3 linked regions of the Flammeovirga yaeyamensis genome follow. The protein of the gene in region 3 interacts with the protein of the main gene of each other region in a pairwise test. Links are inferred from orthologs where the notes say so. Each region holds a gene or a part of one and is shown on either strand. Other genes may lie near its edges. The genes, in order: KMW28_RS12755, ndk and ung.

Region 1 (6,603 bases), 470 kb from region 3 along the record:
GCAGCTAATGGAATTGTAGAATACTTAACTTTATTATCTTTATATACCCATCTAACCTTTGTATCTCCATTATTTTTATTTCTATGATTTATTGCTAATTCTATTTTAGTGATTTCCTCTTTTGACCATAATAGTTTATCGGAATCATTTAAATCCTTTGGACCATTTAATCCTATAGTAATCCCTCTTAGGATAGATGTTTTCCCATAACCATTTTCACCTGTTAAGAAGATCCAATTGGCATTGGGTGGTAATTCTTTAATATGTAAAGATTTTATACCTTGAAAATTTTCGATATAAAATTCTTTTAATGTAAAAGGTAAATTATGTTTTTCCATAAGTTTTTTCTACTAATTTTTTATTCAAATATAAATATTATAGTACAGAAACAACTATTTGTCTTAGTAAAACTCTGTAAATATGAGATAATAATATGATTAGAAAATTACCCATTAATCACACTCTTCATCCAATCCAACTCTACACCTTCTTTTTCTGATAAGGATGTTTCTAGTTGGTCACATAATACCTTTAAATTATTGACAATTTTTACAATCTTAATAATTTCTTCTACTGGAGGTAATGGGAATTTCAGTTCATATAGAATGCCTAAATTAATATTTTTTTGAGCTGTAGATGGGGCATATTTTTCTAAGTCAGATTTAGTTACTGTTATAAAAAATTCTACATATTTCGATATAAATTCACTATCCAAAGTTGTAAAACCTACAACACTATCTGGAAAGCATGCCTCATAACCAAGAAAACCTGTTTCTGCAATATTTGCTGCTATAGTTATGCAAAGAGTCCCCTTATCCCACATTTTACTTTGGGCTAATCCAAAATCATTGTACATGGATTTATGTTGACTTATAATTCCATCTGTTTTCTTTGCACTTGATACATCACCTGTCTGTACTAAGGGATAAATTCCATTTTCAAATAATCTTGTATCGTTCCTTGGCCTATGTTTTGATTTACCTCTCTGAAATAGCCCAACTTCCTGCATCCTACACCAACTCCACCCTTCAGGCAACTCATAAGGAATTTCCTCTTCAGTAATTTCAGGGAGGACTTTTTCTTTCTTGACCTTCTTCTCCTTTATGAGTTGTGCTTTTTCTTCTTGGATACGTTTTAGCAATTCGGAAGCGGGTTCAACATTGGGGTTTTGTTTACGCCAATGATGGGTAAGCTTTCCTTGAACGGCTAATTGTAAGATGGCTTCTCTTAGCTTCTTTACATTGGGTTGGGTAGTAAAGAAGGTTTGGAAGTGAGGTTTTAAGAACGTCCAAGCATTTTCTGTATCAGAAGAGGTTAATTGCTGTAATGAGGATGTGGCAAAGTCTTCTTTTAATTGAATTCGCTTTTTTGTCTGCTCTTCTAATTGCTCTATTTCTGCAAAGAGTTGATTGACGATTTGGACGATGGCTTTTTGTTCTTTTAAAGGAGGTATTGCTATGACACAATTTCTTAATTTTGTAAGTGAAATAAAAGACTGTACTGCTCCATCAGAATTACTTTTCAAATGAGGTGTTTTAAAATTCAAATAATGCAGAATATAATATGGACAATACTCAAATCCAGTATAATATTTAATTAAAGCAACATTTTTTATACTAAAATCAAGGTCTATATCCACTATTACTGGATTGCCAATTGAACCAATCATAGCAAAAAGAATATCGTTCAAATCTACTTTTGATCTTTTAGAAATTTCTAAATGATCTTCTTCTGATATGTACTTTACATTATCAAGATTTAATTTTTTTGTATATAAGTTTTTACTAGTTACCAAAGGATATCCTTTCTCAACATACTTAGGTGTTGCATGGGTACCATCTCTTACATCAAGATAATTTTGCATCCTAGTCCAAACCCACGAACTTGGAATATCAAAATGTATTTCATCCTTCTCAATCTCAGGTAAAGCCTTCTCCTTCTTAATCTTCTTCTCCTTTATCAATTGAGCCTTTTCCTCTTGAATACGTTTCAGTAATTCAGAAGCAGGTTCAACATTAGGATTTTCCTCTCTCCATTTTTCTGTCAACTTCCCTTCCACTGCCAATTGAAGAATTAAGCCTTTTAATTCCTCAGCATTTTTAGGATGGATACTTAACTCCTTGAAGTATTCTATAATATGCGAATGTGTCATGCTTAGTGTAAGGCTTCCGTTAATACTTTTACAATCTCCTCTTGGATACTACTTATGTTTTGCTCACAAGCTCTAAACTCTTCCAATAGTTCCTCTGGACTTGCCAAACTGTCTTCCGCTTGATGTGGATTTTTGATATCCAAATTGTAGTTTCTCTTCTTGATTTCTTCCGCAGACACTTTCCATGCATATTGGTTTTCCTCACGGTTATTCCACCATGCTTTTTCTAAATCAAACTCCTTGATGTTGATCGGCTTTGACTTATTATAGTTCTTTACCCCTTCAGGATAAGGATGCTCAAAGTACCATACCTCTTCTGTAGGTGTTCCTTTCTCAAAGAACAATACATTGGTTTTAATACCCGTATAAGGATTAAATACACCATTCGGTAAACGAACGATGGTATGTAAATTACATTTCTCCATCAGTTCCTCTTTGATACGCGTTTTTACCCCTTCACCAAACAAAGTACCATCAGGTAATACCACTGCACAACGTCCTTTATCTTTTAATAGCTTAATGATTAAAGCTAAGAATAAATCAGCCGTTTCTTTTGTGCGAAATTTTTGAGGAAAGTTAGTTTCCGTTCCGTCTTCTTCCACTCCGCCAAAAGGAGGATTGGTAAGGATGATATCTACTTTATCTTTACCACTCCAATCTGCATAAGGCTTCGTCAGAAGGTTATCTCTTCTTACCGCAGGAAGATCAAAACCATGCAACATCAAATTGGTAGTACACAACAATGTCGGCAAAGGCTTCTTCTCAATACCACGAATTGCCGATTGCATAATTTGTGTATCCTCAGAAGTCTTCACTTGTTGGTTGACATGATCAATAGTACAAGTCAAGAAACCACCCGTACCACATGCAGGGTCCATTACACTTTCACCCAACTGAGGGTTTAAGATATCCACCATAAACTGCGTTACAGCACGAGGTGTATAATACTCTCCCGAAGAACCTGCCGATTGCAATTCCTTCAAGATCGTTTCATAGATATCATTAAACATATGACGCTCTTCATTGCTATTAAAGTCGATCGTATTGATCTCATTAATCACCTGACGGAAGAGTGTTCCGTTTTTCATATAATTATAGGTATCGTCAAATACAGAACGAATAATTCTCGCCTGAGGGCTTTCCGTTATATCTAACTCCTTTAATGTCGGGAACAATGTATTATTGACAAACTCCATTAAATTATCACCTGTCAACCCTTCTTCATCTGCCGCCCAAGTCTGCCACTTCAACTCCTCAGGAATCGGACTCTCATAATCGTCTATGGTAATCTCCCATTCCTCTTCTTTATCAGCAAAAATCTTCATAAATAGCATCCACACCATCTGTGAGATACGTTGTGCATCTCCGTCTACACCAGTGTCTTTTCGCATGATGTCACGAATGCTTTTAATATTTGATGTTATTTGGCTCATTGTTGTTTTCTTAATTTTAAATTAGAAAGGTAAATTTCCTTCTTCTGAAGGTTCTGAAAAATTCATGAATTGTTTACTTTCTATTTCTATACTCAACGATAAAATAAAATTAGATACTTTCTCTAAAAACTCAATAGGTAATTCAGACGATTCAATAAAGAAACCATTAATAGTATCATCATATTCAATACCAGTTTCAAGTGCATTTTTCATATTATTATAATCTCTATTGTTTCTAATTTGAGATTTATTATGTGCTATACCATTTCTTAGTAAACGATATACATTAAATGTCTCAAACTCCTGTAGTAAATCTCCGACATCTGAAGTTATTTCGAAAAAAGACTTAAATTTTAATATATCAGTTCTACCATTTAGATTTAGCATTGATAAAGGTGATGAAGTTTGATTTTCAATTTCTAAACATAGCTCTTTTAGTGTATTTTCAAAAAGAGCATAAATCAAGATTATACTCGAATGAAAGAAGTGGCAATTCAAAATTCTCACTTTTTTTTCATACAATTCCTGAAGTTCACTTTCTTTATCAGGGTCCTCTTCAATTTGTTGAAGTAATCTTTCTCGATTACTGGAAGAAAAATCATGAGTGGTTACTGTACATAATTCTATATGTTCAATTAAGTATTCTTTTTCTTTTAGATGATTATCTTTAAAAGTAGATAAATCGATAGTCATCTCATTTAGATTACTGTAATTTGTTAACATAATAATTGTCGTTTAAATAAATCTAGATAGACTCTTCTTCAATCTGTTTTAAGGATTTTCCTATACTATTTTTCCAACTCTCAGGTCCACTCCTAGCTGTTCCTGCAATTATAGCTGCCGCGTAGGAAGATGAACTCATTAAAACATTTTTTTTAAGGATAAAGCATTTATTAGTTACTTCCACGATATTTTCATCATTAGTTAAGTCTTCTCTTTTTTCTAGTAATTTCTTTTGGTTCTCCCTAAAATTATCGGATGTTTCTTTTACCATTTGAGAATCTTTTAATAAGACGAAGCCTTCATTACTTCTTTTACCTTTTGCAGTTAGCCCTTTGATTTTGAAATAGAATATTTCTTCCTCTTCAGTTTCCAATTTCTTTTCTTCTTTGTTAGAAGATGTAGCATCTAGCTTTTCTAATAATGGATGGCCTAATGTTCCCATCACCATTTTAATATTATGTAGATATTCTTCCATTGCAGACCTCTCAGACCGGGGTAGAGAAGACTGTGGAGGTGTATTACTATTTTCAAGGTCATAACGATCAGCATCAAGAGCTAAAGCAGTTATTCTAGATTCTAGGTACTTAATATGAGCTTTGGTTAAGTTCTCATCTTTACTTGTAAAGAACACTACCTCACTCCAAAAATCTTTATTCCTAAAATGTTCCACCAATCGATCATATACGTTTTCTGACTCTCCTATATATACATTATTTCTACCATCTGTAGCATGTTGCTCTAAAAGAAAATAAACTCCTGGTCTTTGTGCTTCTTCCCATGCCTTCAACTCAGAAAATTTACTCCTTGGACATGCTACCGCTTGACCTGACCAATTGACAATTTCTACATGTCTCAATCCACTTGCAGAAGCATCTGATAAATATATTTTTATTGTTTTTCCGAACATAATTTAGTTTGCTTTAATAGTCCATGTAATACAGTTCAAGGCTCCTCCATTTTTGACGATACTCTTCATAGAAACAAGAAACATTTTAGATGCATATGCTGGGTAAAGCTGTTGCAGTTGTTCTAATGCTTGAATATCTTCTACAATTTCAAACTTAGGTATAAGGATTATATCTTTCATTAAAAGAAAGTTAATATATGCCCAATTACGATTTTTATTTTCTTGTTCTGAAAATTTTAATTTTTCAATATGAAGACCTGCTTTATCTAACGGTTGATATATTTCTTTTTCCTCATCATAAATATGATTCAAAAGTATTGTCTCCTCATTAATAAAACGAAGCATACCATCAGAATGTCCATAGGGTTCTAATTTATCCCAAGGGATTAATACTACATTATCAACCTCAAAAATCTCATGCAAACTCTTTAATAGCGTTTTTTTTGAGTAATGATGTCTATTCTCATAAACTAACTTATCTGTAAGAATTATAGTATTCCTAGATTTAACAACATTACCTCCATCTAATATGACATCTGATTTTATCGTTTTTAAACCCAACGCATCACATACTAAATCAGGATAAGTTTTCAGGTTTCTATACCCTTTCTGATTCCCTTGTAAATAATCAGGATCATATCTAAATTCAATAAACTTATCCTTACTAATTTGTATAGGCATATAATCTCTAGCCCAAATATCATTTGTTTTAGGCAAAAAATTAATTGGTATATTACTATGTTCAAGAATAGCTTTTATTTCTTGAAAATCGTCTTGGTATTTTTCATCATTTATTAGTTGAGAAAAATAAACTTTGGTCGTTTCAAAATCAGAGATCATACCTATTCTTTGTTTTGAGTAAAAACTGATTTATCAATTTCAATTTTATAATTCCTTGGAGTCAAAGAAAATGAAGATGATTTTATCGTTGAAATGTGTTCTTCAATGCTTTTTATAGGGTTACCAATAAAATAAAGTTTGTTCTTAGAGTTGATTACTATTTCGTAATGCTCATTTGCTCTAGCTGCATTTACTTCAGCTATAGACATAAAGAAATCTCTACCACTTGAAGATTTTTTCACCTCAATAAGCGTTGGAGTTCCATTATCATAAACAAGTAGATCAAAATATGAAAACTTATGATGCATGGTAATGTAGAAAAGGGAGATTAATTTCTCTCTTAGAACCTCTGTATTATTGATATTGGTCAAACATTCTTCTTTAATAGATTCTTTTAAAGTAGCTCCTAGCTTTATTGATTTTTGATATACCTCTTCAATACCTTTCTTTTTTTCTTCTACATCTAAAGTGAGAAACTCATCAATATAATACATCAAAACCGTTTCTTCACCCAAAACACCCATTTGCTCTAATATTTGACCTCGTAG
Region 2 (6,498 bases), 170 kb from region 3 along the record:
TCTCGATATCCACACTGGAGTTTTGGAAAATCTTTCGAAAAGCAAAACACCATGTACAAATTAGGTATGGGTGGTTTAGCTTACGAAATGGTGATTAACTCCAATCCTTGCTTGGCTTATCTAATGATTGATAACCCACTAGCCATGCAAATTTTGGTAATGGCCCATGTTTATGGTCATAATGATTTCTTCAAAAACAACATCAACTTCTCTCATACGAGGGCAGAATTTGCCTTGGAAACATTTAAACTTAATGCTGAGAGAATTCGCTCTTATGTAGAAACTCCTAGTATCGGGTATCAAGGAGTAGAAAAAATACTTGATGCTGCCCATGCTATTAGTTTCCATGTGGATAGAAATCAAAGAATTGTCCGATTATCTGAGGATCAACAAAGACAACAGTATTTTCATCACCTAAATAAAGAAAAGGAGAATTGGGATGATTTAAAAAATGAAGAAAAAGAAGATGATTTCATTCCGGCTTTATCCGAAGATCTTTTACTGTTTATTCTAGAGAATAGTCGCTTCCTTCAAAGTTGGGAAAAAGACATTCTTAGAATCGTAAGAGAAGAAACACTTTATTTCCTTCCACAGATGGAAACAAAAATTATGAATGAAGGATGGGCTAGTTTTTGGCATTACACCATTTTACATAAGCTGAACCTCCCTCCTGCGATGCATGTTGACTTTATCCGTTCCCATAATCAAGTAATAAGACCACATGTGGGAGGTTTAAATCCTTATCATATTGGTTTTCATTTGATGCAACATTTGGCTGGTACGAAGAACTCATTTGAAGAAGGTATCAATCCTCAAATTTTTGATATTAGAACAATAGATAGAGATTCATCATTCTTAAGAAGATTCCTTACTCAGGATCTCATGGAAGAACTCGGTCTTTTTGAATATGAACAAAATAACGGAAAAGTATCTGTTTCGAATGTATCTAATGACTTTAAAGGGTGGAAAGAAGTGAGAGATACTTTGATTAAGCAAGTGGGTACAGGAAGTATTCCGATTATTAAAGTAAAAGGAGTTTCTCCACTTTCCAACGCCTTATTATTGGTTCATGAATTTGACGGCAGAGAATTAGAACTTGGATATGTAAGTAAAACCATGGAACATATCTCTACCTTATGGTCTCAATTCCCTGTACATTTGGAAACACAAGTCGAAAATCAAGAAGTGACTTGTATCTACGAAAAAGGGAACTTTAGAGTAGAGAGTAACTCCGAAGAAAAAGAAAGTGCCTAAAGAAATTTTTAAATACGACCGCTTTTAGATTCATTTACTTGAGCATATTTGATAAATAAATACGTCAAATATGCTCTTATTTTATACATTAACGTTTTCGTCATCAAAAAATATGAGTTAAGTCATAAAAAAATCGTTCTTTTGCAGTTCGAACAAATAAAATAGTTTTGGGGATTTTTAGAAATATGTCGCGCAAAGACACAGGAGAGAAAAAAGCAGCACGTTTAGATAAGAAGGGAATAAAAAAACTAAGAAGCATCTTTAGGTTTATGCTTCCTTACAAAGGAACATTTACTGTAGGTATTATTAGTTTATTTTTTTCAAGTACAGTTCTACTGGCATTGCCTCGTTTAACAGGTGAACTTCTTGATACTGCTTTAGGGAATAGTACAATACCTTATTTAGAAAATCTAACACAAGTAGGGTTAGCATTAATGGCTGTACTTGTACTTCAAAGTATTTTTTCTTTCGCTAGAGTTTATTTCTTCGCGATTGTAAACGAAAATGCAATGGCTGATTTGAGAAGAGCTTTATATGAGAAATTCATGTCTCTTCCAATGTCCTTTTATGATAAAAATAGATCTGGAGAACTTTTCAGTAGAATTACATCTGATGTAGCCGTATTACAAGATACGTTTTCTACTACTTTAGCAGAATTATTTCGTCAGGTAGCAACATTAGTTTTGGGTATCATCATATTATTTACATTGAACTTTAAGTTGACAATGTTTATGATGTTGACTTTTCCTATTCTAATTATTGCTGCAATTATCTTTGGTAAATTCATTAGAAAATTATCAAAAGGAACACAAGATGCTTTAGCAGATACTAATATTATTGTTGAAGAAACGCTTCAGTCAATTGCTACTGTAAAGACATTCGCAAACGAGCATTTTGAAGTTACAAGATATGCTAACAATTTATTTAATGTAATTAAAATTGCTTTAAAGGCTGCAACATATAAAGGAGCTTTTATTTCATTCATCATTACTGTATTAATGGGTGGAATTATTGGTGTTCTTTGGTACGGCACATACATGGTTTCAACAGAAGAAATCACTGTAGGTAACCTAATTTCGTTTGTGTTGTATACCATGTTTATCGGAGGTTCTATCGGCGGATTAGGTGATATCTATGGTAACATCCAAAAAGCTGTTGGCGCTACAGACCGTGTGGAAGAAATCTTAAATGCTGAATCAGAACATCAAATTGATAAAGAAAACGTTCCTAGATTACAAGGAAACATTTCATTCAAAAATGTAATTTTCTCTTACCCTACCCGTAAGGAAATTGAAGTATTGAAAGGTGTTGATCTAGAAATCAATCAAGGAGAAAGAGTTGCACTTGTAGGTAAATCAGGTGGTGGTAAATCTACAATCGCTCAGCTTTTACAACGTTTCTATGCTATTGACTCAGGTGATATTTTAATCGATGGTAAATCAACTCAAGATTACAACTTGATTGGTTACCGTAAACATGTAGGGGTAGTACCTCAAGAAGTACTTTTATTTGGTGGAAGCATTGAAGAGAACATCAAATATGGTAATCCTGAAGCTTCAAAAGAAGAAGTGATAGACGCCGCTAGAAAAGCCAATGCATTAGAATTTATCGAATCGTTCCCAGAAGGATTTGATACACTTGTTGGTGAAAGAGGTGTAAAACTATCAGGTGGCCAACGTCAGCGTATTGCAATTGCAAGAGCTATTTTAAAAGACCCTGCCATCCTAATTCTAGATGAAGCGACTTCTGCTTTGGATATCGAATCGGAAAAATTAGTACAAGATGCTTTAGAAACTCTGATGGAAGGTAGAACAAGCTTAATTATCGCTCACCGTCTATCTACTATTAGAAATGCTGATAAAATTGCGGTTTTAGAAAGTGGTAAAATCAAAGAAATTGGTAAGCATGATGAGTTAATGCAAAATGAATCAGGTGCTTACAATAAATTGATTCAACTTCAAGAGTTCTAATCAAGCTAAAACTCATAAATCAAAAAAGGATGAAAATTACTATAAGGTGTTTTCATCCTTTTTTTTATACTCTTAAAAAAGTGGAAAAGTAGCATAAAGAGATCGTTTTTTACTTGTTAAATCTACAAGTAATCGATATGTTTGTTTACGATTTAAGTGGATAACACAACTACTATAATCAGAAAAACACATTTTTTAGTTGAGATGATTCTCTTCTTTGAAGCTCAACACCAAATAAAACAATAAACACAAGCAAAATGGACAGTTACGCCCCAAAAAAAGGTACTTTTACATTCACCATGATCAAGCCAGGTGAAGAAAACCAAGAAAATATCGGTGAAATCCTAACAATGATTACTGAAGCTGGATTCCGTATCCAAGCAATGAAGATGATCAGATTAAGAACAAAACAAGCAGAGATTTTCTACCGTCACCTTTCAGATAAACCATTCTTTGGTGATGTGGTAAAATATATGACTTCTGGTCCTGTTGTAGCAGCTGTCCTTGAAAAAGATAACGCAGTTGTAGATTATAGAAAATTAATCGGTGCTACTAATCCTGAAGAAGCTAAGGAAGGAACTATTCGTAAGCGTTTTGCTAAATCTACAGATAGAAACGTGGTTCACGGTTCTGACTCTGATGATAACGCAGCTGCTGAAGCATCATTCTTCTTCTCAATGGCTGACAGATATAACAAGACGGGACACTGTTTCTTTGGATGGGGACAAGAGTAGGTTTTTAGGTAGCAGGTAGCAGGTAGCAGGTAGCAATTTGTTATTTAGTGCTTTTGCCTAGAAGAAAAAAGGCTGATGAGTTTTGAGATTCATCAGCCTTTTTGTGTTTATATTATTAAAGAATCTTAGTTTGTCACATTCCTTCCTTGCGATTCTGTACTTAAAGTAGCCCAAATATGAGCAGGAATTGTAAACGTTGCTTCTGTTCCTGCAGGATTACTTTGTACGTCAAGATCTACCAAAACTGAGCCTGAACCTGAACCCCACCAAGTAATATCTCCATCGTCTAATTGATTACGATAAAGATAAATATCTTCCAACTTGCTATTATTCGATAAATCAATTGTCTGAATCCCTCCTCCATTTGACCAAGCACTACCTGAGTTGGTATGACGTACTCTTAGTACTTTTAATTCAGTATTGTTAGATAGGTTCAAATTATCAATTTTACCTTGCTCAGCTATAAAATATTCCAAATTTGTAAGAGAAGATAAATCCACTGTAGAAAGATTTGTTTTATCCATTGCTAAGGAATCCAAACTAGATGGTAAAGTTAGTGTCGTTATCGCACTAAATCCTGATGCAGTATTAATATTCAGAGCAGTTAATGATGTTGCCCAACTTAAATTTAGAGTAACAATATCATTATCGTTTAAATACAGCCTTTGCACATTCGAATAGTTACTTAATTCGGAGACATCGACTAAAGAACTAGTACCTAAATCAAGAAGTAAGACTTGTTCCGCTTCGCTTGGTATAACATATATTTTGGTAACACCTCCATCCAAACCAGAAGATGCATAACCACCAGCTAATAATGCTGCTCCCAAAGCTGTATCATTAATAATAACTGCTCCTGGAGGAATTCCACCCGATACTTCTTCCTGAATATTTCTGGCTTTAGAATCATCATCTAATGTGGCATATATATCAGATGGAATAGTAAATGTAAATTCACCACCCTCAGTTGGATTACTTCTTAAATCTAAAGATGTTAATGCTGAACCAGATGACCACCAAGTAATGCCGCTATCGTCAACAATTCCGTTTCTGAAAATATTGATTGTTTCTAAGCTACTATTGTTTGAAAAATCAATTGATGTTAGACCATTTCCTGATTCCCAATCTGTTTTATCATGTCGAATATTAATGTAAACTAAATTCGTAGAAGCGGATACATTTAAACTATTAATATATCCCGACTCAGCATGGAAATAAGTTAGTGCAGTAGCTGAAGAAAGATCTACAGTTCTTAAACCTGTTTTACGAATACTTAAACTATCAATGCTACTACTCAATATCAAGTTTTCCATAACACTAACACCGGAAGTATTATGGTCTGCATTTAAATAGGTCAAATTAGTATTAGAAGACACGTCTAATGTGTCCAAACTATTGTCAGAAATATCTAATCTTTCTAGGGCAGTAAAATATGATAATTCACTTGTCTTGATAATTCCATTATCCGAAACATCCAAAAACGTAATCATATTCACGCTATCGGGGATAATATAGTACTCGCCCGTAGAGATAGGCCCTCCACCATAGCCTTGTTCCTTCAATGCTCTACCAAAGTTATCATCTTGCACAACAATGGCTCCATCAGGAAGTTCTACTGATGGTTCTTGTCTAGCTACTCCTTCTCTAACTGATAATTGATCATAAATCAAAGAATCAATGGTAATTGGTGTTCCAGTATTATCAGGTACTCTGATTTCATCTAAGGCTGTATTTTGAGAAACATCTAGTTCATTCAATAAATGATTTTCCAATTCCAGAACAACAAGCTTTGTATTTTTAGTCAAGTTAATTGATGAAATTTTTGAGCTTGCTGGAGCAGAACTACTATTCGATCCTTGATACTCTAACTGTTCAAGGTTGATCAAAGAATCTATTTTTAGGGTATCTAGCCAATTAAAGTTCATGTAGATCTCTCTTAGGTTGGTATTGTTTGAGAAATCCAATGAAGTAAATTCATTCGATGTCAATCGGAAAGTTTCTAAACCTGTAAAGTATTTTAACTCCTCAAAAGCGGTCAGTTTTATAGGCGATAAAATATCTCCATTAGCCGCAGAACTGTTTTTGGCAATGTCTAAGTCTTTCACTCTCGCCACTTCATTTGGAATGATGTAATAGACCGTATCTGTACCATTCACTTCCCTGTGACCATAATTTAAGGCGTATAAATCAAATCCAAGTACAGGATTATCGTAAAGGTAAATCTTCTGACCTCCATCGGAGTTATTATCTTCCCCTACCTGACTTTTACATCCCCATATACTTAAACTGATAAAGGTGATGATGATATATTTTAAATTCTTTTTCATTGTACTCACCATTAAATTAGAAGATGACTTGTGCAACGAACTTCACTTCCACTCTATCGTTGCTATTGTTAGAATTGTCTACCGGGTTTACCATGTCTTTTCCATCGATAAACGAACCCATGGCCTGTAATTTCAACGCATCCCTTTTGATATACTTCGATACACCAAATGTGTACCAATCTTCCTTTTGTAAGAGGCTGGCCGAATACTCTT
Region 3 (6,507 bases):
TTTCATTTCCTGCATTCAGAGGGATATAACATTTTATTAACCTTCCGTCTTCAGTTGAACTTATGGTATTAAAATTAGTAAATACTTTTTTACCATTATAATTATACACGCCATATAAAGTAAAACTTATATAATGGTTAGATTCTACAGAAAGTGCATCGCTGTTAAATATCTGACTAAAATAATCTGTGGAGAAATCTTCCTCTTTTAATACAAGTGGTGTACCCGTCTCAATTAAATCTAACATCACATAAATGTAACCGCCTGTACTTTTTTCAATTCTAAAGAATTCTGGAAATATAAAATCATAATTCCAATAATCAGGGTCGTTCACTTTAAATGTCTTAGTGATAAGGTTGTTTTCCTCGACAGTTGTCACCGCTTCGAGGTTTACACTGATATCGTGATCATCAAATTGTTTTGGATAAGTGATACTTACTTCTTTTGTTACTTTTTCACCCATATTAATATATTCTATTGAAGCTTCATTTGAATATATCTTTTTCAAACTAATATTTTTATTCTTCTCACTTTCGGTACTTGGAGTCAAAGAATTCAATTGATAAGTCTCTAATTCTACCAAATAAAACTCTTGACTTGTATTGTCTTCAGGTATTTCTAAATCAATAGCATCTCCTTCAAGGTCCTTGAAGTTATAGATATCAGTTATTCTAACTCCCTCTTTATTCGCAAAAAATACTGAAATATCTAAGTCAATTAAATCTGAAAAAGTAATTTTGAGTGGTGACTGACTACGAAATTCAAGATACCCTTGATCAATCACGATTGAAGGAAAATAATTATCCACCTCCATCGAAAAATTAAAGGTCTTCTTACTTGTTTCTGATCCATTTACAGATAAAAATTCGGCCATTACTTCGAAATCATGGATACCATCTTTCATTTGTTTAGAATCTACTTCAAAAACATAATCTCCGTTCTCAGAGATGACGGCTTCTGATAGAACATTTCCATTATTAGATAATTCTATTTTACCTACCGAGATAATACTTTGGTCATATTCAGATAAACTTATCGATAAGTTTGTGGTTTGTCTTAGAAATTGAGAAGAGTCTGTTAAAGTTAAAACAGGAAGGATGTCGTCTGACAAGTTAGGGTTTTCGACATCATTTTTAGAGCAACAAAAAAATAGTTGCATAATAAACACCACTAAAAGTGGTTTAAGAGGTAATAGTCTCATTAATAGTCTGTTTTGTTAATTGTTTACTTTATTAAATAGTATTACAAAAGTATTTAAAAACACGAGTAATCCAATAATAATTAAAAAAGCCATTCAAAACTTTTCGTTTCAAATGGCTTTTTTCTACCCCCCTGCCTTCTTGGCTTTATACCCAGAGGCTTTCAGGAGTTCTAAGACTTTATCTCTAAAGTCACCTTGTATAATAATCTCTCCATCTTTGGCAGATCCACCTACACCACATTTGGATTTTAGTGTTTTGGCCAATGATTTCAAATCGTCTTCTGTACCCACAAAACCAGTAATTAGAGTAGCAGTTTTTCCTTTTCGGTTTTTACGGTCCAACATCACCTTTAAGTTTTGTTGTTGAGGTGGCAATGTTTCTTCTTCTTGCTCCTCGTCATAATCATAATCGTAATCAGGATCAGTACTGAATACTACACCTAAACGATCTTTCCAATCTCCAGAATCTTGTTTTGCCATAATTATATTTTTTGAGCTAGTACAAATCGTCTAACTTCATTTTTAGATACTTACTTATAGAGAAATATACGCTACTTACCACTACAAAGGTTCCTAAAATGATAGAAAACAATGCAATTAAGCCTACATCTACTGTATTTAGTAATTTTGATACCTGAGGAACCGAACTAATGGTTGAAGTGCTAATAAAAAGCAATAACACCGACGCAATCAATCCGCCAATAGCTCCTTGTATAGCTCCCCTCACTAAGAAAGGCTTTTTGATGAACATTTGAGTTGCACCTACCAACTGCATCGATCGAATTAAAAATCGCTGAGAGAAAAGTGCCAAACGGATAGAATTGTTAATTAGCATGATGGCAATAACAAAGAAGATCACTGATAATCCAATGATTATCCCCCCAATTATTTCCATATTGTTTCTAACACTTCTAATCAAATTGTTTGTGTAGATTACTTCGTAAACTCCTCCAAGGTTTTCCAAACTCTTTTTCGATTGAAGTAATTCTTCATCACTATCCAAACCTATGTTCACTCTTACAGCGAAGGCATCACGCAGTGGATTATCTCCAATAAACTTTACAAAGTCTTCGCCTGTACTTTCCTTCATTAACTCGGCGGCCTCTTCTTTACTTATGTAGATAGGTTCTTCACCTACTGCTACAAATTCAAATGATTTGATTTGTGCAAGAAGAGTATCTTTCTGAACATCAGATAGATTTTTCTCTAAGATCACCTGCATTTCCAGGCCAGATGACAAACGATTTGCCAGTCTAGTTGTACCCAATGCAAACAATGCAAAAAGGGCAATCATAAAGAGTGCTGCAGAGATACTAAATAAAACGTTTGCGTAAGGATAGCTTCCAACAATTTTCTTCTTCATATATCAAAAAAATAGGATCTTACCATTGTATCTCAGTCTTACCATTTTGCTTCAAATAGGCATTGGTATTACTGAACTGATGATTCCCAAAGAAGCCTCTTGATGCCGATAAAGGAGATGGATGTACCGATTTAAACACCTTGTGTCTCGTTTCATCGATCACTTCTCCTTTTTTCTGAGCATAACTTCCCCACAATAAGAATACAACCCCTTCACACTCATCAGAGACTTTTTTAATAACCGCACTGGTAAACTCTTCCCATCCTTTCTTCTGATGTGAACCTGCTTTATGTGCCTCAACTGTTAGTGTGGCATTCAGTAATAATACGCCTTGATCAGCCCATCTTTCCAAGTTACCCGATGTTGGAGGTTCAATCCCCAAGTCGTTGTTGATTTCCTTGAAAATATTTCTCAGAGAAGGAGGAATTTTCACCCCATCGTTTACTGAAAAACATAAGCCGTGTGCTTGGTTTACATCATGGTAAGGATCCTGTCCGATGATTACCACTTTAATGTCATCAAATTTACAACGATCAAAAGCGTTAAAAATTTGACTTGCGGGAGGAAATATTTCTTTTGAAGCATATTCTGCTTTCACAAAAGTAACCAACTCCTCAAAATACGGTTTATCGAACTCTTCCTGAAGTTTGTCTTTCCAGCTCGATGATATTTTAACGTCCATAGAGTAGACTATTAGTCTTTTACAATTTCAAATGATAAAGCTGCTGCTAATTTAGCAGTTCTACGATCAATATCATAAGTTGGATTTAATTCGGCAATATCTGAACTGATTACCTTACCACTTTTATGAATTTTCTTAAATAATTTCATAAAGGTTGGGTTTGGTGAAATACCATTAAAAGCTGAGGCACTTACACCTGGAGCGTAATGGGCAGCAAAAACATCCAAACATGTTGTCTGATATATAAAATCGACTTTATCCATAAAACCCACCAACTTATGGGTTGTTCCTACTTTATCTGCTTCGGTTAATCGACGACCAGAAATGTATCTTGCTCCTAGTTCATCTGCTATATTATACAAACGCTTTGTGTTGCTGTTTTTCTGAATCCCGATCACTAAATAATTAAAATCCTCACCTCTTTCTTTCTGATCTTGGGCAATCTGATAGAAAGGTGTTCCTGAACTTGGTAGTGGATTAGGTTCTCTCAAATCGAAATGAGCATCGATATTCACGATTCCCAAAGTTTTCCCTGGGTGTTTTTGATCCATAAAATCACGAATACCTAAGTAGTGTGCATAAGCAATTTCATGTCCACCACCCCAAACAAATGGCTGATAACCCGATAGCAATGCTTTAGTAATTAATTGACCAAGATTAATTTGAGCTTGCTCTAGATCTTCGTTTAAACATTGAATGTTTCCTAAATCGACTACCTTCAATTCTTCTGAAAAGTGAACAGGCAAGTTGGCACATGCTTTTCTTAGCTCATAAGGGCCATCAATAGCGCCTAATCTACCTTTATTTCTTTTCACTCCTTCTTGACACATGAAACCAATTAAGGCAATGCCTTTTTGATTTTCTGCAAGTGGAGGAATTTCTGAAGTGGATAAATCAATAACATCTACTCTTTGATGCCATCTTTGTAGGTCATAGTCTTCACCATCGTTACGTCCTGACCAAATGTTTTCATTGGTTGCTAAATATGCTTTATCTATCATTATAATTGTACTATTCTAATATGGATTTAGGAAAAAAAATTAGTATGTGTTTTATCAAATACAAATAAACAAAAAGCTTGATTATGAGCGAAAAATTTTGTATAATATAATTCGATTCTTTCAAATATATCACATAAACACATTAATATTTTATTCAAAATGTTCTTACCCTTGACATATTCAACTAGCTGTTTGTCTAAATATATAAGAACGCAACCTAATAACTTAATCTCATTTAAAAATATAATTTTCCCATGAAAAAGATTCCTTTATCACCTACTTCTACCATCCATCAATCACAACTTGAACATCCATCTACTGCCAACGAATTAGAAATCCCTAGAGATACACCCGAAGAAGAACGTATAAATAGTTTAACCCACGGAGTTGCTGCCTTACTTGCTGTCGTTGGTCTTTGGGTATTACTTTCTAGAATAGATATTCATGATCCTAAAATGATGATCAGCGCCATGCTTTATGGTGGTAGCATGATTATCTTGTTCACTTGCTCTACACTATTACACTTACATACTGACGACGCCTTTACAAAGACTTTTGTTATTTTAGATCATAGTGCAATTTATTGGTTAATTGCCGGAACATATACTCCAATGGCCTTAATCAAGATTCCTCATCTTGGTGGACATTGGTTATTTATTATGGTTTGGATCATCGCTTTCCTTGGTACAGTCTTTAAAGTAATTTTTGCTGATCGTTTTCAATGGCTGTCCGTAACACTATACATTTGTACCGGTTGGGTTGGAATATTCCTCTTACCGGAGATGTTTACTGAAGTGGGTGATGGCATGAATTATGTCATCGCAGGTGGATTATGTTATACATTTGGAGTACCTTTCTACCTATGGAGAAAGCTTAGGTATAACCATGCGATTTGGCACTTATTTGTAGTTGCGGGAGCTGCATGTGTCTACTATGGTTTTTATCACTATGTGTTTTAAAAGAATAAATGAGATAAGTAAAAAAAACAGGGTTGTTTCAATTTTTTGAAACAACCCTGTTTTTTTTATCCTTCTATATTTAAAACACTATGCCCAGATATCGTTCCTTCTGAAAGAACGATTTTGGTAGGTATCCTTTCTTTAATTTGTGGTAAGTGTGATATCAAAGAGATCGTCTTACCACCAGTATCTCTTAGATGTTCCAATGCAGATATTGCTTGATCCAACGTTTGTTCATCGAGGGTACCAAATCCTTCATCAATAAATAAACTTTCCACTTTTACATTCTTACTAGCCATATCGGCTAAACCCAGAGAAAGTGATAAACTTAACAAGAAGGATTCCCCTCCACTAGTGGAATTTACCACCCTTTCCTTATCTCCCGCATAACGATCAATAATGAAAAGCTGTTTATTATCTCCCGTTTTTGGTTCTGCAAACAGGTAGCGATCAGTAAACTTCACCAAATGATGATTGGCTTTCATCAATAAAGTTTTCAAAACAATACTCTGCGCAAACTTATTGAACTTATCTCCTTTTGCTGACCCAATAAGATCTTCCATTATTCGCCATAAGTTATACTCCGGCGTTAGTTTATCTCTTTGCTCAAGTTTATCTTTTACCTCTTTTTTCTTCTCTTCATTATTTTTTATCTCCCCACCAATCTCTTCCAAGGTCAGTCGTAATTCCTCCATTTTCAGAAGCTGCTGCTTTACTTTTTCCTCTATCTCATCCAATGTTTCATTCGGTAATGTGTCTTTAAGTAACGCCTGCTGTCTTTCCTGATTATAAGTCTTAATAGATGTTTTTAAAGTGATTTCTAAATCATCTACTTCCTTCAATAGCTTTTTATTTTCCTGATGATTTGATTCTTCTTTTAAAACTTCATCAAACTGCCCCACTAGAATTCCCTTTTCTTCAAGTGCTTTATCAAAAGATGCTTCTTGCTCCAACAAACTATCTGATAATTCCGCTAATTCAGTTTTCAAATCAGCTAATTGATTGGTCAGACTTTCTTCATTACTCTTTAGAGAAGCTAATATTACATTGATTTCATTTAGTTGCTCATCAATTTTCTTCCCTTTTTCCTGCATTAATTTTCTTTCTTCAGGAACCATTTGATCTTTGAAGAGTTCAAAACGTTTATCTTTTAGTTTTGATAAAAATGATTTTGTCTGATTCGTCTCCTCTTCTTTAGATGTATATAGAGTTTCCAGCTTTCCCAACTCTGACTGAAGTGCAGTTAATTGCTTTTGATATTCTTCCAACCACTTCGGTGCATTCTCTACAATTTGTTGCTT

Evidence for each region.
Region 1: the proteins of ung (region 3) and KMW28_RS12755 interact in binary tests that used the Escherichia coli proteins (3 or more experiments, as listed by UniProt). The link is inferred for Flammeovirga yaeyamensis from one-to-one orthologs.
Region 2: the proteins of ung (region 3) and ndk interact in binary tests that used the Escherichia coli proteins (3 or more experiments, as listed by UniProt). The link is inferred for Flammeovirga yaeyamensis from one-to-one orthologs.

What each region holds. Positions count from the first base shown.
Region 1 is NZ_CP076132.1:3,238,666-3,245,268, forward strand. Bases 1,371-4,260 are described here. They hold KMW28_RS12755 (type I restriction-modification system subunit M), read right to left. Parts: upstream 3,586-4,260; coding sequence 2,155-3,585; downstream 1,371-2,154. Other genes in these bases: KMW28_RS12750 (restriction endonuclease subunit S), read right to left, coding at 1,371-2,152; KMW28_RS12760 (hypothetical protein), read right to left, coding at 3,607-4,260. In the rest of the region: KMW28_RS12745 (AAA family ATPase), read right to left, coding at 1-338; more of KMW28_RS12750, read right to left, coding at 446-1,370; more of KMW28_RS12760, read right to left, coding at 4,261-4,308; KMW28_RS12765 (GIY-YIG nuclease family protein), read right to left, coding at 4,331-5,215; KMW28_RS12770 (agmatine deiminase family protein), read right to left, coding at 5,219-6,055; KMW28_RS12775 (sacsin N-terminal ATP-binding-like domain-containing protein), read right to left, coding at 6,058-6,603. UniProt on the Escherichia coli protein: The subtype gamma methyltransferase (M) subunit of a type I restriction enzyme. The M and S subunits together form a methyltransferase (MTase) that methylates A-2 on the top and A-3 on the bottom strand of the sequence 5'-AACN(6)GTGC-3'.
Region 2 is NZ_CP076132.1:3,877,681-3,884,178, forward strand. Bases 2,435-5,219 are described here. They hold ndk (nucleoside-diphosphate kinase), read left to right. Parts: upstream 2,435-3,481; coding sequence 3,482-3,958; downstream 3,959-5,219. Other genes in these bases: KMW28_RS15285 (ABC transporter ATP-binding protein), read left to right, coding at 2,435-3,224; KMW28_RS15295 (leucine-rich repeat domain-containing protein), read right to left, coding at 4,084-5,219. In the rest of the region: KMW28_RS15280 (SpoVR family protein), read left to right, coding at 1-1,254; more of KMW28_RS15285, read left to right, coding at 1,440-2,434; more of KMW28_RS15295, read right to left, coding at 5,220-6,285; KMW28_RS15300 (porin), read right to left, coding at 6,302-6,498. UniProt on the Escherichia coli protein: Major role in the synthesis of nucleoside triphosphates other than ATP. The ATP gamma phosphate is transferred to the NDP beta phosphate via a ping-pong mechanism, using a phosphorylated active-site intermediate.
Region 3 is NZ_CP076132.1:3,707,055-3,713,561, forward strand. Bases 1,416-4,209 are described here. They hold ung (uracil-DNA glycosylase), read right to left. Parts: upstream 3,247-4,209; coding sequence 2,584-3,246; downstream 1,416-2,583. Other genes in these bases: KMW28_RS14550 (translation initiation factor), read right to left, coding at 1,416-1,681; KMW28_RS14555 (cell division protein FtsX), read right to left, coding at 1,698-2,564; hutG (formimidoylglutamase), read right to left, coding at 3,258-4,209. Outside these bases: KMW28_RS14545 (hypothetical protein), read right to left, coding at 1-1,201; more of KMW28_RS14550, read right to left, coding at 1,325-1,415; more of hutG, read right to left, coding at 4,210-4,247; PAQR family membrane homeostasis protein TrhA, read left to right, coding at 4,502-5,206; KMW28_RS14575 (AAA family ATPase), read right to left, coding at 5,272-6,507. UniProt on the Escherichia coli protein: Excises uracil residues from the DNA which can arise as a result of misincorporation of dUMP residues by DNA polymerase or due to deamination of cytosine.